3 regions of the Pelagibacterium flavum genome follow, and region 1 is predicted to be linked to each of the others. Evidence: predicted binding sites of a transcription regulator. Region 1 holds the regulator's gene; each other region holds the start of a gene.
What was found. The regulator PhoB, encoded in region 1, activates phosphate uptake and scavenging genes when phosphate is short. The targets are predictions, from matches to a motif close to TGTCATNNANCTGTCAT.

Region 1 (4,191 bases):
TCTACGATCCCAGCCTGGACGTGGTCGAACTGCGGGCCCGGATCGGCATGGTATTCCAGAAACCCAACCCGTTCCCCAAGTCGATCTTTGAAAACGTCGCCTACGGCCCCAAAATTCACGGTCTGGCTCGCAACAAGTCCGACCTTGAGGAAATCGTCGTCACCGCTTTGCAAAAGGCAGGACTGTTCGAAGAGGTCAAGGACCGACTTCATTCGCCCGGCACCGGGCTTTCGGGTGGTCAGCAGCAGCGACTTTGCATCGCTCGCGCCATTGCGGTCGGACCTGAAGTCATCCTGATGGACGAGCCCTGTTCGGCCCTCGACCCGATCGCGACCGCGATCATTGAGGAACTGATCGACGAACTGCGTGCCAATTACACCATCGTTATCGTCACCCACTCAATGCAGCAGGCAGCCCGCGTGTCACAAAAGACCGCGTTCTTTCATCTCGGCAAACTGATCGAAGAGGGTCCGACCGAGGAAATCTTCACCAATCCCCGCGAAAAACGCACCCAGGATTACATCACTGGCCGCATCGGGTAGGAGACCCCACGTTATGCCCAATCCTAACGACCATATCGTCACGTCCTACGAGGATGAATTGACCGAACTGGCCCGTTCGATCTCGGAAATGGGTGGGCTGGTGGAAAAGGCGATTTCCAACGCTACCGAAGCCCTGATCCGCTCGGATGCCGAACTCGCCATGGCCACCGTTGCCGCCGACAAGAAGGTCGACGCGATGCAGGCCCATATCGATGAGATGGCTGTGTCGATCATCGCCCGTCGTCAGCCCATGGCGCAGGATCTGCGCCTGGTCATCGCTTCGATCCACGTCGCCAACGATCTCGAACGCATTGGCGACATGGCCAAATCCACGGCCCGTCGCTCGACCCAGTTCGAAGGCATCGGCATGTCGGTTCAGTTCAAGAACGGGCTGCGCCACATGGGCGAACTCGTCCAGCGCCAGGTCAAGCTGGCCCTCGATGCCTTTGCCGCCCGCGACAAGGACATGGCGGTCGATGTGGTCGAGCGCGATACCGATGTCGATGCGCTCTATGTTTCCCTGTTCCGCGAACTCCTCACCTACATGATGGAAGATCCGCGCAACATCACCATGTGTACGCACCTGCTGTTCTGCGGCAAAAATCTTGAGCGGGTGGGCGACCACTCGACCAATATCGCCGAGCAGGCCTATTTCCTCGCGACCGGCAAGATGTTGACCGCCGAGGCCGAGGATTTCACGCGTGAGCAGATCAAGGGCTAGTCTATGACTCCGCAGGTTCTTGTTGTCGAAGACGAAGCCGATCTCGTCGAACTTCTGCGCTACAATCTGGAAGCTGAAGACTTTTCCGTCGCAACCGCTGAAGATGCGGAAGAGGCGATGCTGCGCATTGCCGAAAACACCCCCGACATCATCCTGCTCGACTGGATGCTGCCGGGCACGTCAGGCATCGAAATCTGCCGCCGCATCCGCGCCCGCACCGATACCGCGCGCATCCCCATCATCATGCTCACCGCGCGCGGCGAGGAAGAGGAGCGGGTGCGCGGGCTGGCCACCGGCGCCGACGATTACGTCGTCAAACCCTTCTCGCTTCCCGAGCTCATGGCCCGTATCAACGCCCTGTTGCGCCGGTCCAACCCCCAATTGATCGCCGCTATCTTAAAGGCCGGCGATATCGAACTCGACCGCACCACCCATCGCGTGCGCCGCTCGGGCAAGGAAGTTCATCTCGGGCCCACCGAATACCGCCTGCTCGAATACCTCATGGGCAATCCCGGCCGCGTTTATTCACGCGAGCAACTGCTCGATGGCGTCTGGGGCACCGATGTCTATGTCGACGAGCGCACCGTGGACGTTCATGTCGGCCGGCTGCGCAAGGCCATCAACCGCGGCCGCGCCAAGGATCCGATCCGCACCGTGCGCGGCGCGGGCTATGCGTTCGACGAAAAATTCGTCGCGAACTAGGAGCGCGGTCAGAAAAAGTTGCACACTTTTTCGGTTCGACCGCGCGACAAACTTAGAATTTGTTACAATTTTATTGATCCTGTTTGCGCTTTGTTGAGTCACATCGACAAAGCGTAAATTTTATCGCGCATTTGACTGATTTGCGCGTCGCCCCTGATTAACGCTTATTTGCTGTTTGCTTTGCACCAGCGCTTCGCGCCCGCGATAACGGGGGCGAATTTTGCAAAGCGAGCAGGTACGATGCCCAAATCAGCCATTGCGGTCAAACAAGGCCGCGCCGACCGGAAGCCCCAATCGGGCCTTCTGCCGCTCGTCCTCGACCTCGACAACACCCTGATCCGTACCGATCTGCTGCACGAGACGGTGTTCGCTTATCTCAAGCAGAACCCGTTCGGTCTGTTTGCTCTCATCGTCTGGCTGCTCAAGGGCAAAGCCCATCTCAAGCAGCAACTGGCCGGCCATGTGACCCTCGAGGTCGACGACATCCCGCTCAACGACGACGTCATCGCTTACGCAGAAGCCGAAAAGGCCAAGGGCCGCGAGATCATCCTCGCCACGGCGGCTGATAGCTTTTTGGCCATCCGCATCGCCCGCCGCTTTGCGTTCATCGACAAGACCATGGCGTCCGATGGCATCACCAATCTCAAGGGCGCCATAAAGGCCGGAAAACTGGCCGAAATGTTTCCCGATGGCTTTGTTTATGCCGGCGACAGCGGGGCCGATCTTGCCGTCTGGAAAATCGCAAAAGGCGGCGTTCTGGTCGAAACCACCGGCAGGGTGGGTCGCGCCGCTGCCCGCCTGACACAGATTGAGCACACACTAAAACGCCCCCCGCGCCTCAAGGACTGGGTCAAGCAAGCACGCCTGCATCAATGGGCCAAGAACGCACTGGTCTTCGTGCCGCTCATGCTGGGCGGCCATATGCTCGATCCCACTGCCTGGACCAGCGCGGCCATTGCGTTTCTTGCTCTGGGGATCCTCGCGTCCTCGACCTATCTGCTCAATGACCTCTGGGACATCGCGGATGACCGCCGCCACTGGTCCAAGCGCAACCGGCCGCTGGCGGCTGGCCGCATATCGATTGCGCATGCCGTCGCCGTCATGCCCGTCGCCATGATTGCCGCCTTCGCGCTCGGCGCATTGGTCAATCCCTTGGTCGTGGTAACGCTCGGCGCATATCTTGCCCTGACGGTTGCCTATTCCATGGGCATCAAACGCAAGCCCATCCTCGATGCCTTCACCCTTGCCGTGCTGTTCACCCTGCGGCTGGTGCTCGGCATCGTCGCCGTGGGCGTCATGGCTTCGCCCTGGCTTCTGGTCTTTTCCATGTTCCTGTTTGCCTCGCTCTCGTTTGCCAAGCGCAATACCGAGGTTCAGCGGATGACCGACAATGGCGGCTCGGGCAAAATCAGCGGGCGCGGATATTTCACCACCGATGCGCCCTTCATCATGGCCATGGGCGTATCGAGCGGCATCGGCTCGGTGCTGATCCTGGTTCTCTATCTCACCCAGGACGCGCTGGCTGCCGATTTCTATTCGGATTCGGTCTGGCTGTGGCTCATGCCTGCCGCGCTGTTTCTGTGGATCGGCCGCATCTGGATGCTGAGTTTTCGCGGCGAACTCAACGACGATCCTGTCGCCTTCGCCATGAAGGATCCCAAGAGCCTCATGCTTGCAGCCGGTCTGGCGCTCGGCTTTTTTCTCGCCTGGATCGGCATATGAGCCCACAAGCCTTCCTTAAACTGCCCCAGATCGTGCGCTTCCTTTTGCTCGGCGGTCTGGCGGCGGCGATCAACTGGCTGGTGCGGTTTCCCCTCTCGCTTGTTCTGCCGTTCCCCGCCGCCGTGTTCGTGGCCTATCTCATCGGCATGAGCGCCGGGTTCACGCTTTACCGCGCTTATGTGTTTCCCAATTCCCGCCAGCCCGTGCCATTGCAGGTCACATTGTTTCTCATCGTCAACGCGCTCGGAGCAGTGGTCGTCATGGCGGTTTCTCTGGCCTTGCTCCACCATCTTCTGCCTGCCATCGGCTGGAGCGTGTTGCCCGAGGCCGTGGCGCACGGCACGGCCATTGGCGTGGGGGCTGTTGCAAATTTCTTCGGCCATAAATATCTCAGCTTTCGGGTCACGCCGGATCACGCCGAAAACTTGACTTGACTGGTCTGGTTTCTGCGCGCTAGGTCCGGGCGGTATTGAAAGCGATCCGATCATGTTGCGCCGATTTTTC
Region 2 (4,191 bases), 1.8 Mb from region 1:
AGGGATTCGAACACCTTTGCGGACAAGCACAAGGCGTTGCTCGCCAAGTTCAGCCGCGTCGAGGCAGAGTTGGGTGATGGACCGTTTTTCTCCGGCGAGGCGTTCAGCATGATCGATGCGGTTTTCGCGCCGATCTTCCGCTATTTCGACGTGTTCGACACCTTGACGTCGACCAGCCTGTTCGACCCGCTGCCGCGTGTGGCCAGATGGCGAGGCGAACTCGCCGCGCGCGAAAGCGTAAGCGCAGCCGTCACCTCAGACTATGCCGACCGGCTCATGGGGTTTCTTAGAAATCATGACGCATGGCTCTTAAGGCAAGCGGCCTGACGGACCGGAAACAGCCCATTTTCAGCTGCGCATCCATAAAAAAGAGGCCGGACCCAAAGGTCCGGCCCCTCCAGCATCTTGTCTGGTTCGCAGGCTTATTCGACTGCGCCGATCGACCAGAAATTGGTCTCGCCCGAACTGTCGTCCACGCCGTCATTGTCGGTCACTGCCCAGCCGATGCCGTTGGCATCGATGGCAAAGCCTTCGACCTTGTCGAGAACATAGCCGTTGAGCGCCTGAAGGTCGGGGATGAAGTCGCGAACTTCTTCCTTGGTGACCACCGGCAATTCACCGCCGATCTCGGCACCGACCAGTTCGGCAACCGGAACGCGGTAGAGCTTTTTAAGCTCGGCATTGCCGGCGATCTGGTTGTCGCGTTCTACGATATAGGCGTAATCACCGTGGATGGTGATTTCCGAAAGCCCGACCCAGGCGCCGTCGGTCGGAGTTTCCAGCGGATAGTGGACGGCACCCCATTCGCCAGTCGAAGGCTTATAGGACACCAGCTTGGTCATGCCCGCTTCGTCATCGCCCCATTCGCGCTGAATGGCGATCCAGAGCACCATGTCCTCGCCAGTACCCACCGAGCTGACGCCCTCGGAACCGAAGCGGATTTCGTTGGCCAGCAGCGAGTCCGGGAACGATACTTCCTCGACGATCGCCCCCTCGGCATCCACGCGATAGAGCATGTGCGGGATGTCGCGGTCGGTCCGGCCTTCCGAGGCCAGCCAGAACCCGCCTTCGCCATCGAGCGTGATGCCTTCGAGGTCGAGCGCTTCGGCTGCGGCGCCATCACGGGTGATCAGCGTTGCCTCGGTAATCATCGCCGGGCTCTGGGCCGCATCGATCGTATAGATGGTCGGCATCATCGAAAGGTAGCTGTCATTGACCGCATAGAGCTTGCCGGCTTCGTCCGCATCGGCAACCAGACCCGAAAGGGCCACCCAACCGATCGGCGTGCCATCTTCGTTCATCGCCGACACGATCTGCGGATAGTCAGGCGCATCGACGTCTTGATACGCAAAGATCATCACATGCGAACCGGCAAGGCCGTCTTCGCGCAGATCTTCTTCATTTGCCGTCGCGATGATGTTGCGATCGGGGATCGCCACGGCGCTTTCCGGTCCCATGCCCGAGGGGATGGACTGGATGTATTCGGGTTCACCGTCGGTGGTGCGGTAGATGGCGATCAGTGAGGACCGCTCCTGCATGACAAAGATCAGCGTGTCATCGCCGAATGTTGCCACTTCCATGCCTTCGGGTTCGATGCCCTTGGCGTCCGACCGGCCTTCGGGATAGTGCCCGAGGGTTGCGGTGATCATTTCCATCGCCGCGCCGGATTCATAGGCGACCGAACCGTCCTTGTTATAGATTGTAAAGCCGCGTGAACCACCATTGTAGTCGCCTTCGTTCGAGGCAACGAAATGGTCGGCGTCGATCCACTTGACGGCGTCCGGCTCGCGCAGGCGCGTATCCTGGCTCTCGGTGAACGAGAGCACGCCGTCTTCCTCGGTATCGATGCCCGAAAGGTCGGTCGAACCGGCCGAGAAATCATTGATAACTTCGCCCGAATTGCCGTCGATGATAACGAAATGATTGTTCTCCTGCATGGAGACGACCAGTTCGTTGTTCTCGTTGAAATCGGTGAACTCGGGCTCGGGATCGCTCGGCGCGATGTCGGCGAGGCCGGTCACGTCGACTTCGATCATCGAGTCACAATCGAGCCCTGCGTCGCTGGTCGAAAACAGCGTCACGTTCCCGGCGGGAAGCTGCGGGATTTCCCCGTCATTGAGGTCTTCGTCGCGCTCGTTCTCAATCGCCACGGCCAGAAGTGTGCCGTCGGGCGATTTGGCAACGGAGTCAGGCTGCCCCGAGACGTCGCAGGTCGCAACGATTTCCTTGCTGGCCATGTCGATGACCGCGACGTGGCCCGAGGGCGCAACGAAGCTCTCTGAGGTATTGACGCCGGCAAAGGCGTAGTCGCCAATCACGACGACCGAAGTCGGCTCACCGTCCGTGCTGACGTATCCGGCAGCGGCAGGAGCGGCCGGATCGGTGATGTCGACGAACCCGATTCCACCACCGGGGCTGTCGGAATAGACCAGCGTCATGCCGTCTTCCGAGGCCGATATGATTTCTGAGGATGTTGCTTCGGCTTCGGGCGCATTTTCTGCGACCGGAAAGCTGGCGATACGGTTGAAGAAGGCTGCCTGCGCTGGCATGGCCGCGCTGGCGAGCAACCCGGCAGCGAGTGCCGCGAGCAGAGTCGATTTGGTCATTGCAATCCCCTGATGCGTGAAATGATCACGCCGGGCGTCTTAGGCCCCCTCGGCAACACTTCTGTGACAACGCCGAACCGGCCTGTGCATGTACTTTTGCCGTCATCGGACCTATATACTGGCGACTAGAACAAAATGAGATTCGAGCGCCGCCAGAAAAAGCATGTCCTCGGCGTGATCGGGGACGGATCCGGTTATTCGGTTCGGCGGCGCGAGCAAGGAAAAAACTCAACCTACATGTCAGCCGTCCCGCCCCATCGCCCGCAAGGCCCCATCACCTCCCAGTTCGCTGCGCGTGAGCCGGCCTACCTTGCCGGGCTCAACGCCGAACAGCGCGAGGCGGTGGAAACGACCGAAGGCCCCCTCCTGGTCCTTGCCGGCGCCGGGACGGGCAAAACCCGCGTCCTGACCACCCGCATCGCCCACATCCTTGCCACCCGCAAAGCCCGGGGCAACCAGATCCTCGCCGTCACCTTCACCAACAAGGCGGCGCGCGAGATGAAGGAGCGCATCGGCAAGCTCGTCGGTGCCTCGGTCGAAGGCATGCCCTGGCTGGGCACCTTCCACTCCATCGGCGCTCGCCTGATCCGCCGCCATGCCGAGCTGGTCGGCCTGCGCCCCGATTTCACGATTCTGGACACTGACGACCAGATCCGTCTCATCAAGCAATTGCTCGCCGCCGAAAACATCGATGAAAAGCGCTGGCCCGCCCGCCAGTTCGCCTCGATGATGGATGGCTGGAAAAACCGTGGCCTGCTCCCCAAGGACATCTCCCCCGCCGATGCCGGGTTCTTTGCCAATGGCAAGGGCCAGAATATCTACAAGGACTATCAGGCGCGGCTGAAAACATTAAACGCCGCCGATTTCGGCGATCTCCTGCTCGAAGGCATTCGCCTGTTCAAGGAAAACCCCGAAATTCTCGCCCAATATCACGACCGCTTCCGCTACATGCTGGTCGACGAATACCAGGACAGTAACACCGCCCAATACATGTGGCTCCGCCTCCTCGCCCAGTCCCGCGACGGCATCAACAGCTCGAACATCTGTGTGGTCGGCGATGACGACCAGTCGATCTATGGCTGGCGCGGCGCCGAGGTCGATAACATCCTGCGCTTCGAAAAGGACTTCCCCGGCGCAAAGATCATCAAGCTCGAACGCAACTACCGCTCCACCTCCAACATCCTCTCCGCCGCCTCCCACCTGATCGCCAACAACGAGTCCCGCTTGGGCAAGACGCTCCAGACCGATGTTGGCGAAGAAGGTGAGAAACTCTCGGTAACCTCAGTCTGGGACTCCGAAGAAGAGGCTCGCCAGATCGGCGAAGAGATCGAACAATACCAGCGCCAGGGCGACCCGCTCGACGACATGGCCATCCTCGTGCGCGCCTCGTTCCAGATGCGCGAATTCGAAGAACGCTTCATCACTTTGGGGTTGAACTACCGCGTTATCGGCGGCCCGCGCTTTTACGAGCGCAAGGAAATCCGCGACGCGCTGGCATACTTGCGCATCGTCGCCCAGCCCGCCGACGATCTTGCCCTCGAACGCATCGTCAATGTGCCCAAGCGCGGCCTTGGTGATGCCACCC
Region 3 (4,191 bases), 760 kb from region 1:
CGGGGATCTGCAATCCGGTAAACAACCTGGGCATGAGCGAAAGCCCTCCATGTCCCGGTCGACCGGCCCGATCCGGCCCGACCGAATCAAAGCCTATCACATCCGCACTCACGGGCGATCAAAAAACCCGTTGCCCCGCCGGAACGACGCGGTTGGTCAACCGGTTTCGCTTGTAATTTCAACCCCTCATCTCCATATTGATGGCCAACTGGCAGGGCCGGGAACGGCATGGGGCCGCTCCGGTCGCCGGAAAGCCAATTTTTAACTGAGGATGGAACGGAAAATGGCACAATACGACCGTCAGACCGTCGCTGGGCGCGTAGGCACGGCCGCCGCCATCGACGAAGGTCTGCGCAGCCATATGCTGCGTGTTTACAACTATATGGGCATCGGCCTGGTGGTCACCGGCCTGATCGCCTTCTTCGGCAATCAGATGGCCGTTACCACCGAGGCATCGGCCGCCGCGGCGCAGCTTGCCAACGGCACGTACCTGACCCAATGGGGCGTTCTGCTCTATACGAGCCCGCTGATGTGGGTCGTGGCGCTCTCGCCGCTTGCTTTTGTGCTGGTGCTTTCATTCGGCATCAACAAGCTTTCATTCGGTGCCGCGCAAGCCACCTTCTGGGGCTTTGCCGCCATGATGGGGCTGTCGCTCTCGTCGATCTTCATGGTCTATACCGATGCCTCGATTGCCAAGGTGTTCTTCATCACCGCGGCCATGTTCGGCTCGATGAGCCTTTACGGCTACACGACCAAGCGCGACCTGACAGGCATGGGTTCGTTCCTGATGATGGGCCTGATCGGCATTATCATCGCCATGGTGGTCAACATCTTCCTGCAGAGTTCGGCGCTTGAATTCGCCATCTCGGCGATCGGTGTCGTGATCTTTGTCGGGCTGACCGCCTATGACACCCAGAAGATCAAGGAAGCCTATGCCGAAAACATCGGCCACGAAGGTCTGGGCAAGCTCGCCATCATGGGCGCGCTGACCTTGTACCTCGACTTCATCAACCTGTTCCTGATGCTGCTGCGCCTGTTCGGCAATCGCGAATAGGAGCGGCGGCGGGGTCAGTGCCGCAGGTGCAATGAGCCAATACAAAAGGCCGCGGATCGATTTCCGCGGCCTTTTTGCTTGCCTGCCGACGGGCGAAGCTAGCGCACCACGTGGAGCTGCGGATCGAGTATGCGCAACACGCTTGAAAGCTCATGGCCGCGCTTGAGGACGCGCCCGTCGCTTCCCATCACCATGTACTGGCCCTGACGTCGGGCGAGCTTGGGGTTCTTCTCGACAACGAACAGCGGTCGCTCCGAGGTGCGTTGATAGATCGAGAACATGGCCCGTTCGCGCCCGAAATCGAGCGCATAATCGCGCCACTCGCCGGCGGCGACCTTGCGCCCATAGACGTTGAGGATCAACGCAAGTTCCTTGCGGTCGAAACTGACGACAGGAACAGGCCGGCTTGGGGAGCGGGTGGGTGAAAAGGGGAAAACATCGCCCTTGTTGCTCTCGAAGCGCTCGCTCAAACCGGGCTCCCTCCATGCGGATGTGACAATCACTTGACGATGATTGCCGCGTTCGGGCGCGCTGGCAAGAGTCAACTGCACGATCGCTTGGCGCAAACTTTCCTCCAATTGACCGGATTTAGGCCACAATCGGACCCCGCTTGCGCCATTTTACGCCGCTAGGATGTAATCATTGCCTCCAGTAGCCGGCCGCTGGGTCCACCGAGCCCCCAAACCATGGATCCAGCTGGCCGGCGCCCCTCCCGGCCTTGCCTCCGGGAAATCCTGGCGCTTTTTGGGAGGCTTCGCGTCCTCCAAATCAATGCCTCCGCTCCCCGGTCTTAAACAGATTCGGGGAGTTTTCTTTGTGCACTGTCAGCGCGTAAACAGCGCGGCGCCGAGGATGCGTCCGGGCAAAGCACCATCCTTTTCCTGAACAATGACAGCTGCAGCATCCGAATTGGATCCCAGAACCTCTTCGAGTGGGATGGTGATCTCGGCGCCCTGTTCGGGATCCCACATTCCAATGGCCTGACGGGCCGTGACAATATGGGTATAGGGTAGCGCCTGCCCCGAGTTTTCACCGCGCTCTATCGTCACTTCGGCCCGGGCGCGATAAGGCACGACCCAGACGACGGCGGGAGACAAGGTGTCATCTGCCGGGGCGCTGAACACCACCGAATCCGATCCATTGATCTCCAGGGTGACGGGCAGCAACGACCTCGCCCGCTCAATCGCAAGCTCGGCTTCCGCCGCATCCGAACCGACAACAGCGCTCTGGCCGTTGATGACCATCTGAGGCGTATAAATCCGGTTTTTGCCCCAGCTCTGAGCGTAACCCTTCTGCAACTCGGTATTGGCCGGCAGGGCGAAAGTGTCTTCCCAGCCGATATAGTCCCAATAATCAATATGATAGGCGAGAGCGATGACGTCTTCACGCTCTCCCAGCCGGGCCAGAAGCCGGTCTGCGTCGGGGCAACGTGAGCACCCTTGGCTGGTAAACAGTTCGACCACCGCATCCGCACCGCCCCGAATCTCGATAGCGCCCGCCGGCAGAGCGACAAGACAGAGGATAAGGGCGAGACGGAGCCGAAGCGAAAGGATGTTCATGGGCGTGTTTTGTACGCGCTCAACCCTGCCCCCGCCAGTCAATTGATGGTGAAAGTTTCAACGCCGTAGGCTCGGCCCATGTCCTCGATCTCCTCGATCGCCGTGGCAAAAGCCGTCCAGTCATCGGCCTGGGCAATCGGAGCCCAAACGGCCTCGACCTCCTCGATCAGCATCGTGCGGGGTCTGGGGCGTTTGAAATAGGGGTGAGAAAGATTGGCATCGGGCGCGAGATCGTAGCCCGCGAGCAGGTCGCGAACCGCCAGAAACGTCTCGCTGCCATAGAGCGCTGCCTGCGGACCGGACAATGCTCTGCCCTCCGAAGCCAGTCCGCCCCGCCAATCAAAGAACACCTGCTCATAGGCCGGGCGTTCCGCTGCCATAAAGGCAAAAAACGCCGACACCAGTTCACCATCGGGCGTCTGTCCGCGAGGCAGCAGTCCCAATCTGCCGATGCTGACCTTTGCAAGTTGGGACTGAAATTCGGGCCAGAAGCGGTTGAGTTCGGGTTCGAGCTTTTCAACGCTGGAAATCGGCACAAGGCATTCGGCCAGGCGCGTAAGATTCCAGGCCATCGCGTCCGGTTGCCGACCGAAGGCATAAAGGCCGGTCTCGTCGAAATAGGCCGCCGTAAAGCGTGGATCATAGGCTGGAAGGAAGCGCCACGGGCCGTAATCGAAGCTCTCGCCGGTGATATTGGTGTTGTCGGTATTGAGCACTCCATGAACAAAGCCTGCCCCGATCCATTGCGCGGTAACCCGTGCAACAGCCCCAGCAACCGCGCCCATGAAGGCCGGAACCCGTGCATCGGCGGCAAGATCGGAAAGCTCGGGGTAATGGTGGGCGATGGAGTGTTCAACCAGTTCGCTCATTCGCGCGTGATCGCCAAGATAATCGAGGCGCTGAAATGAGCCGACACGGATATGGGAATGGGAAAGCCGAACCAGAACCGATGAGCGGGTCGGTGAGGGCTCATCACCGCGATAGAGTGCTTCACCGGTTTCGATCAGCGAAAAGCTTTTGGAGGTTTCAACGCCGAGCGCCTCGAGCATGGTGGTGGCCAGAACCTCCCGCACGCCGCCCTTGAGCGTAAGCCGCCCGTCGCCACCGCGCGACCAGGGCGTCGTCCCCGACCCCTTGGTCCCAAAATCGCGCAGCCTGCCGTCAGCCAGATCATAGCCCTGGGCAAACAAGAACCCGCGTCCATCGCCGATATCGGAGTTGTAGCTCTGGAACTGGTGGCCGTGATAGCGCAGGGCCAGCGGGGTCTCAAAGCTCCCCGGCAACGGAGCAAAACGGCCGAAATGCTTAACCCATTGCGCATCGGTAAGCCCGGCAAGCCCCATGCGCCCGGCCCAACGCTGGTTACGATAACGCAAAACCGCTTGCGGAAAATCGGCCGGTTGGACGGGATCGAAGAAGGCTTCTCCCAATCGGGCGTGTACCTTGGCGCCTGAAAAGCGCGCGCTGGCGTCGAAATCGTTCATATCAGTCCAACGCCCGCCCTTCGCCTGAGGTTCACTCCCCGACTAGATGGTTTCGAAATGCGCGTAAACCTCGCGCGAAATGTCTTCGAGCGAG

Region 2: OF122_RS07810 (esterase-like activity of phytase family protein) is a predicted target of PhoB. The motif match lies at 2,659-2,675, and genes of this name have one in related genera.
Region 3: OF122_RS00840 (DUF2794 domain-containing protein) is a predicted target of PhoB. The motif match lies at 1,547-1,563, and genes of this name have one in related genera.

Annotation. Positions count from the first base shown of each region.
Region 1 is NZ_CP107716.1:3,334,544-3,338,734, reverse strand. It holds gene pstB (phosphate ABC transporter ATP-binding protein PstB) at 1-542, shown strand, start outside; gene phoU (phosphate signaling complex protein PhoU) at 556-1,263, shown strand; gene phoB (phosphate regulon transcriptional regulator PhoB) at 1,267-1,965, shown strand; gene OF122_RS16790 (UbiA family prenyltransferase) at 2,206-3,687, shown strand; gene OF122_RS16785 (GtrA family protein) at 3,684-4,121, shown strand; gene OF122_RS16780 (ABC transporter ATP-binding protein) at 4,174-4,191, shown strand, end outside.
Region 2 is NZ_CP107716.1:1,576,819-1,581,009, reverse strand. It holds gene OF122_RS07815 (glutathione S-transferase family protein) at 1-327, shown strand, start outside; gene OF122_RS07810 (esterase-like activity of phytase family protein) at 423-2,606, opposite strand; gene OF122_RS07805 (ATP-dependent helicase) at 2,844-4,191, shown strand, end outside.
Region 3 is NZ_CP107716.1:159,482-163,672, reverse strand. It holds gene thpR (RNA 2',3'-cyclic phosphodiesterase) at 1-34, opposite strand, end outside; gene OF122_RS00845 (Bax inhibitor-1/YccA family protein) at 284-1,054, shown strand; gene OF122_RS00840 (DUF2794 domain-containing protein) at 1,153-1,524, opposite strand; gene OF122_RS00835 (DUF1223 domain-containing protein) at 1,879-2,613, opposite strand; gene OF122_RS00830 (protein adenylyltransferase SelO family protein) at 2,652-4,097, opposite strand; gene OF122_RS00825 (anti-sigma factor family protein) at 4,140-4,191, opposite strand, start outside.